Aliidongia dinghuensis: one gene and its partner. The protein of the gene in region 2 interacts with the protein of the main gene of each other region in a pairwise test. Links are inferred from orthologs where the notes say so. Each region holds a gene or a part of one and is shown on either strand. Other genes may lie near its edges.

The links.
Region 1: the proteins of IEY58_RS29170 (region 2) and dnaE interact in binary tests that used the Escherichia coli proteins (3 or more experiments, as listed by UniProt). The link is inferred for Aliidongia dinghuensis from one-to-one orthologs.

Annotation. Positions count from the first base shown.
Region 1 is NZ_BMJQ01000017.1:28,583-32,961, forward strand. What follows is about bases 128-4,197. They hold dnaE (DNA polymerase III subunit alpha), read right to left. Parts: upstream 3,805-4,197; coding sequence 328-3,804; downstream 128-327. Other genes in these bases: IEY58_RS26855 (copper chaperone PCu(A)C), read right to left, coding at 128-274; IEY58_RS26865 (ABC transporter ATP-binding protein), read right to left, coding at 3,811-4,197. In the rest of the region: more of IEY58_RS26855, read right to left, coding at 1-127; more of IEY58_RS26865, read right to left, coding at 4,198-4,379. UniProt on the Escherichia coli protein: DNA polymerase III is a complex, multichain enzyme responsible for most of the replicative synthesis in bacteria. This DNA polymerase also exhibits 3' to 5' exonuclease activity. The alpha chain is the DNA polymerase catalytic subunit.
Region 2 is NZ_BMJQ01000020.1:95,419-98,726, forward strand. What follows is about bases 132-3,130. They hold IEY58_RS29170 (pyridoxal phosphate-dependent aminotransferase), read left to right. Parts: upstream 132-1,029; coding sequence 1,030-2,232; downstream 2,233-3,130. Other genes in these bases: IEY58_RS29165 (hydantoinase B/oxoprolinase family protein), read left to right, coding at 132-1,033; IEY58_RS29175 (NAD-dependent epimerase/dehydratase family protein), read left to right, coding at 2,236-3,045. Outside these bases: more of IEY58_RS29165, read left to right, coding at 1-131; IEY58_RS29180 (NAD-dependent succinate-semialdehyde dehydrogenase), read right to left, coding at 3,259-3,308. UniProt on the Escherichia coli protein: Shows aminotransferase activity with methionine and histidine as substrates, and to a lesser extent also with phenylalanine.

The DNA of each region.
Region 1 (4,379 bases), on a different replicon or contig from region 2:
GCTCGAGGCTCTCGCCCCTGCCCTTGCTCCTGGGCATGAGATCGAGGATGTCGATCTTGTCCGCAATCGGCGACGCGGCACCGATCAGCACGTCGCGCGCGTCCTTGGCGAGGCTGATGCTCAGATAGACGAAGACCACATGGGCACGGGTGCTGCGATGCGCCCAGGCACCGTCGACCGAGACCGGTTCAGCCGCCGCGGCGGCACAGGCGGACCAGACGAGGAAAACGACAGGGACGCACCGACACAGCGCCCTCAGCAGAAAACCGGCCATACCAGAGCTTCGGCCCCCTCTGTTTCAAAAGATGTCGACAGTCGACCCGAGTATCAGAAATCGCTGACATCGGCCACACCCGGGATCGCCTTGACCGCCGAGCGGGTTTCGCCGCCGATTGGAAAGAAGCCCGGCAAGGTCAGCTCGACCTCGCGCCGGTCGGCCGGAACGACGAGCTTCACCTTGCCGGTCTTGCCGCGCCCGGCATCGCGCAGGAACAACGCCTTCAAGCCCTCGACGCCGCTCGGGTCCTTGAGCACGACGCGCAGGCCGGCCGACGATGCGGCAGCGGCGTTGTCGAGCGTCTCGATCGACTGGGCGGTGAGCCGCACATTGTCGTCCTCGAGCTTGGCGTCGCACGTGACGAGCAGCGGCTGGCCGCTATCGAGCAGCGGACGCGACTGCGCCAGGATCTCGGAAAACAGCATGATCTCGTACATGCCGGTCAGGTCCGACATGCTGACGAAGGCAAAGCGGTTGCCCTTGGCCGACGTGCGCTCCTTGCGGCCGCCCACGATGCCGGCCAGGCGCACGCGCCCGGGCTTGCCGCTCATGAGATGGGCGACGAGCCGGCCGGACGGCACGACGCCGAGGCGCTTCAGCGCGGTCTCGTACGGGTCGAGCGGATGGGCCGAGAGATAGAAGCCGATCGCCTCGAACTCCTGGCCCAACCGGTCCATGCTCGGCCATTCGACCACGGCCGGCAGCGGGGGCGAACTGTGCTTCAATCCCGTCGTGCCGCCGAACAGGTTGGTTTGGCTCGTCCCCCGCTCGCCTGCCACCGTCGCGGCATGGCGCATGATGAGCTCGGCCGCGGCGAAAGTCTGGGCCCGGTTCGGGTTGATACTGTCGAAGGCGCCGGCCTTGGCCAGGTTTTCGAACTGGCGCTTGTTGAACTGCTTCGTCTCGAGCCGCTCGGCGAAATCGAACAGGCTCTTGAACGGCCCGTTGCGCCGGCGCTCGGCGACGATTGCCCGCATGGCCTCGGCGCCGACGCCCTTGACCGCGGCGAGCGCATAGCGGATCGCGGCCTCCTCGCCCTTGCCCTCGACCGAGAACTCGACCTCGGAGCGGTTGATGTCGGGCGGCAGGAGCTTGACGCCCATGCGCTGCAGTTCCTGGCGGAACACGTTCAGCTTGTCGGTATTGCCGAGATCGAGCGTCATGGACGCGGCCATCAGCTCGACCGGGAAATGCGCCTTGAGATAAGCGGTATGGAACGCGACCAGCGAATAGGCGGCCGCATGGCTCTTGTTGAAGCCGTAGCCCGCGAACTTCGCCATCTTGTCGAAGATCATCTCGGCCAGCTCGAGTGCCACGCCGTTCTTGACGGCGCCCTCGCAGAACATCTTCCGCTGGTTGTCCATCTCGGCCTTGATCTTCTTGCCCATGGCTCGGCGTAGAAGATCGGCACCGCCCAGCGTATAGCCGCCCATGACCTGGGCGATCTGCATGACCTGCTCCTGGTAGATCATGATGCCGTAGGTCTCCTCCAGGATGCCCTGGAGCGAGGGATGCATGTAGTCGGGCTCCTGCTGCCCGTGCTTGACCGCGATATATTCCGGGATCAGGTCCATCGGGCCCGGGCGATAGAGCGAGACCGCGGCCAGGAGGTCTTCGAACCGGTTCGAGCGCATCTTCTTCAGAAGATCGCGCATGCCGGCACCTTCGAACTGGAACACGCCGACCGTCTCGCCGCGCGCCAGCATCTCGAAGGTTGCCGGATCGTCGAGCGGTATCGTCAAAAGATCGAGCCCATGGCCGCGCTCATGGACGAGCCGCACCGCCTGCTCGATCACGGTCAAGGTCTTCAGCCCCAGGAAGTCGAACTTCACCAGGCCCGCGTCCTCGACGAACTTCATGTTGAACTGGGTGACCGGCATGTCCGAGCGCGGGTCGCGGTAGAGTGCGAGCAGCTTGTGCAGCGGCCGGTCGCCGATCACCACGCCGGCCGCGTGGGTGGACGCGTGGCGATACAAGCCCTCGAGCTTGATCGCGAGGCCGATCAGGCGGCCGACCGTCTCGTCGCCGTCGCGCAACGCCCGGAGCTGCTCGTCGGCGTCGAGCGCCTGCTGCAGCGTCACCGGGTTGGCCGGGTTGTTCGGCACGAGCTTGCTGATCTTGTCGACCTGGCCGTAGGGCATCTGCAGCACGCGCCCGACGTCGCGCAGCACGGCGCGCGCCTGCAGCTTACCGAAGGTGATGATCTGCGCGACCCGGTCGCGGCCGTATTTCTCCTGGACGTAGCGGATGACCTCTTCGCGCCGGTCCTGGCAGAAATCGACGTCGAAGTCGGGCATCGAGACGCGTTCCGGGTTGAGGAAGCGCTCGAAGAACAGGCTGAGGGCCAGTGGATCCAGATCGGTGATCGTGCAGGACCAGGCGACGAGCGAGCCGGCACCCGAGCCGCGGCCCGGCCCGACCGGAATGCCTTGCGCCTTGGCCCAGCGGATGAAGTCGGCGACGATCAGGAAATAGCCGCAGAAGCCCATGTTCTCGATGACGGCGAGCTCGAAGTCGAGCCGCTCGCGATAGCGCTTCTCGACCGCCCCCCGGTCGTCCTCGGGCTTCAGCTGCGGGAAGACCTGGCGCTCGAGCCGCACGGTCAGCCCGTCGTGCGACATGGCGCGCAGTTCCGCCTTCTCGTCGCGGCCTGATTCGGTCGGGAACGGCGGCAGGATCGGCTTGATCTTCTTGACCCAGAACGCGCAACGCCGCGCGATCACCAGGGTATTGTCGCAAGCCTCGGGCAGATCGGCGAACAGCGCCCGCATCTCGGCGGCGCTCTTGAAGTGGTGCTCCGGCGTCAGGCGCCGGCGGTTGTCGACATTGACCGTGACGCCGTCGGCAATGCACAGCAGTGCGTCGTGCGCCTCGTAGAAGTCCCGATGCGCGAAATAGACGTTGTTGGTCGCGACCAGCGGCACGTCATGGGCATAGGCGAGATCGACCAGATCGCCCTCGATACGGTCCTCGTCAGCCATGTCGTGACGCATCAGCTCGACATAGAGCCGGTTCGGAAAGATTTCCTTGAGCCGAACGAGCGTCGCCTCGGCCGCGGCGGCGTTGCCTTCGATGAGGCGCTTGCCGACCGGGCCCATGGGGCCGCCGGTCAGGCACAGGAGATCGCCGCTTAGGCCCGCGAGATCGTCGAGCGAGACCTGCGGCGCCTCGATCCCGTCGGTCTCGAGAAAGGATTTCGAGACCAGCTCGATCAGGTTCTGGTAGCCCTGCTGGCTCTGGCACAGCAGCACGACCGGCTCCGGATCGGGCAGCCCCTTGTTCTGCCGCCCCTGCTCCTGCGCCGGGGCGCGGATGCCGAGTTCGCAGCCGATGATCGGCTGGATGCCCTCGCCCGACATGGTGACCGAGAATTCGAGCGCGCCGAACAGGTTGCCGGTGTCGGTCACGGCGACCGCCGGCATCTCCTGTTTCTTGCAGAGCCCGTAGAGCTCCTTGATCTTGATGGCGCCGGCCGACAGCGAATAGGCGGAGTGAACCCGGAGATGGACGAAATCCGCATGCGCCATAAGTAATCAGCTCCGCTCGATCAGCACGCCATCTTCCAGCGCCACGATCCGGTCCATCCGCCGCGCCAGCTCGAGATTGTGGGTCGCGATGAGCGCGCCCAGACCGACGTTGCGCACAATCGCGATGAGCGCGTTCATGACGTCGTCCGCCGTGTGATGGTCGAGATTGCCGGTCGGCTCGTCGCCGATCAAGATGCGCGGCGCATTGGCGAGCGCCCGCACGATCGCGACGCGCTGCTGCTCGCCGCCCGACAGCTTCGCCGGCCGGTGGCTCGCCCGCTTCGTGAGCCCGACCATGGAGAGCAGCTCCATCGCCCGCGCCCGCGCCTCGCCCTTGCCGAGCCCCGCGATCATCTGCGGCAGCATGACGTTCTCGACCGCCGAGAATTCCGGCAGCAGATGGTGGAACTGATAGACGAAGCCGATCGTCGTGCGCCGCATCTGCGTACGTTCGGCGTCGCCCATCCGCCCGCAGTCCCGGCCTTCGACCCGGACCTGGCCGCCGTCCGGCCGCTCGAGCAGGCCGGCCACGTGCAGCAGGGTCGACTTGCCGGCGCCCGACGGGCCGACGAGGG
Region 2 (3,308 bases):
CGTCGACATGATGACGGAGATCGGGCTGACATCGCTCGATGGCCTCGGCGAGTTCATCTTCTCACGCACACGCGCGGCGATGCTCGAGCGGATCCAGGCCCTGCCGAAGGGCAGCTGGTCCAACGAGCTCGTCACGGACGGCTATGACGAGCCGGTAAAACTCGTGGCGACCGTCTCTGCCCGCGACGACCACGTGCATGTCGATTTCTCAGGCAGCGCGCCCATGAGCCGCTGGGGCATCAACGTGCCCATCATCTACAGCAAGGCCTACGCCTGCTTCGCGCTCAAATGCGTCGTGGCACCCGACATCCCGAACAACGCCGCCTCGTTGGACTTCTTCACGGTATCGTCGCCGACGAACATCGTTAACGCGGTGCGCCCGGCGCCGGTGGCGCTCAGGCATGTCATCGGTCACATGGTCCCCGACCTCGTGCTGGGGGCGATGGCCAAGGCACTGCCCGGGAAAATCCTGGCGGAGGGAGCGGCGGCACTCTGGAACATCCACATCTCGGCCCGACCGGTGGACGGTGCCGCGGGACGCCGCGCCGAGGTGCTGATGTTCAATTCGGGCGGCATGGGCGCGCGACCGGGGCTCGACGGGCTCTCCGCCACGGCCTTCCCATCGGGCGTCCACACGATGCCGATCGAGGCGACGGAGCATACCGGCCCGATCGTGATCTGGCGCAAGGAGCTGCGCCCGGATTCCGGCGGCGACGGCGAGTTCCGCGGCGGCCTCGGACAGGTTCTCGAAATCGCAGCAACGGACGGCCACGAGTTCGATTTCTCGGCGATGTTCGATCGGGTCGGCCATCCGGCCAAGGGACGGCTCGGCGGCAAGGATGGCGCGCCAGGCGTCGTGAGGCTCGACGACGGCACACGCATGCGGCCCAAGGGCTGGCAACACGTCCCCGCCGGCCGCCGGTTGGTTCTGGAACTGCCGGGCGGTGGCGGCTATGGCGATCCGTCGAAGCGCGACCCCGCCGCCAGAGCCCATGACAATTCCAAAGGCTACGTTTCGGAGACACAGTCATGAGCTATCTCGCGTCCCGCCTCTCGGCGGTGAAGCCTTCAGCCTCCATGGCGGCGTCACAGGCTGCCAAGGCACTGCGGGCGAAGGGCGCCGACGTCATCGACCTCGGCCTCGGCGAGCCAGACTTCCCGACACCGGAACATATCGTCGAAGCCGCCCATGCCGCCGCGAAGACTGGCCTGACCCTCTATACCGGTGCTGCGGGCACGCCCGAGGTGCGCGAGGCCGTGGCCGGCAAGTTCAGGCGCGAAAACGGGCTGGACTACACGGCTGACGAGACCATCGTCGCCAACGGCGCGAAGCAGATCATCTTCAACGCGTTGATGGCGACGCTGGAACCCGGCGACGAAGTCATCCTGCCCGCCCCCTATTTCGTCTCTTATCCAGAGATGGCAAAGCTGCTGGGGGGCACGCCGGTCGTCGTTGAATGCCTGGAAACGACAGGGTTCAGGCTCACGCCCGAGCGGCTCGAGCAGGCGATCACGCCGAAAACCAAGTGGCTGTTTCTGAACACGCCCGGCAATCCGTCCGGCGCCGTCTATTCCGAGGCGGACCTGCGGGCGCTCGGCACGATCCTGGCCAAACACCCCCAAGTGCTCGTGCTCTCTGACGAGATCTATGAGCACATCATTTTCGACGGCCGCGAATTCGTATCCTTCGGCAAGGCATGTCCTGAGCTCCGGGATCGGAGCCTGATCGTCAACGGCGCTTCCAAGGCCTATGCGATGACGGGCTGGCGCGTCGGCTATGCCGCGGGCCCGCTGCCGCTCATCAAGGCCATGGCGACGATTCAGAGCCAGTCGGTCACGTCGGTCTGTTCGATCGCGCAGGCGGCCGCCCTCGCTGCATTGAACGGCCCGCAAGACAACGTGGCCCGGTTCAGGAAAGCCTTCGAAGATCGCAGAAATCTCGTCGTCGACGGCATCAGGCGGGCAAACGACCTGACGCTCGCACCCCCTGAAGGTGCCTTCTACGCGTATATCGGCTGCGCCAACCTGATCGGCCGCAGGACGTCCAAAGGTGTCGAGCTCACGGACGATGCCACCGTCGCGACATATCTCCTGACCGAGGGCCGCGTGGCGTCGGTGCCGGGTGTCGCCTACGGTCTATCGCCCTATTTCCGCATCTCCACGGCCGCCAGTGCGGAGGTGCTTACCGAGGCCGTCGCACGGATCAATGCCGCCGTGGCGCAAGTGGAGTAGATCATGCCGCACTACGAACGCATCCTGATCACTGGTGCCGCTGGCCGCTTAGGGTCGGAGCTGCGAAAGGGCCTGGCGCCGCTGACCAAGACGGTCCGCCTCGCCGGTCGCACGCCCTTCGGGGAACTGGCACCGCACGAGGAAGAAGCGGTCTTCGACCTCGCCGACATGGATGCGACGATCGCCGCCACTGAGGGCTGCGACGCCATCGTCCACTTCGGCGGTGCTGCCCTTGAATCCCCTTGGCAGGCCGTCCTCGATTCCAATATCCGCGGCTCGTACCACATCTACGAAGGTGCCAGGAAACATGGGGTCAGGCGGGTCATCTACGCCTCCTCGGTTCACGCGATCGGCTTTCACGGGATCGAAGACCATATCGGCGTCGACGCGCCGGTTCGCCCTGACAGCCTCTACGGGGTCTCCAAGAACTTCGTCGAGAGCCTGAGCCGGCTCTATTGGGACAAGTTCGGCATCGAGTCGGTTTGTCTTCGGATCTTCTCGTCCTTCCCGGAACCGAAGGACCGGCGCATGCTGTGGTCCTATCTTTCGTTTGCCGACTGCGTGCGGCTGGTCGAGGCGTCGCTGACGGCACCATGGGTGGGGCACACCATTTCCTTCGGCCTGTCCGACAACAAGGTCAAAACCGTCGACAACAGCGGTGCCGACCACCTCGGCTACATTCCCCGAGATAGCTCCGAGCCGTTTCGTGCCGCGGTCGAGGCGAACACGCCTACGCCCGATCCCAAATCGCCGTCGGTCAAATACCTGGGCGGATGGTTCTGCGAACTCGGCCACCCCGACGACCCGAAGTAGGCGGCCCGAACGTCCAAAACGGAGGGACGATACAAGGTGGCCGTGACCAGTCTCCATTCGGAGCCCTGAAGCACAGCCACACTTCGCTCCGGATCAAATCATCGCACTCTAGCTATTTGATTAGAGACGGATTCACGGAATGAGCGGATCGCCAAGCGATTCCACTCATTCCGATCCGGCTCTAGTGGCGGCGACTGGCCTGCAGGCCCCGGCCTAAAGTGCCGCGGCCGACACCATCTTGGTGTTCAGGTAGGCCTCGATCG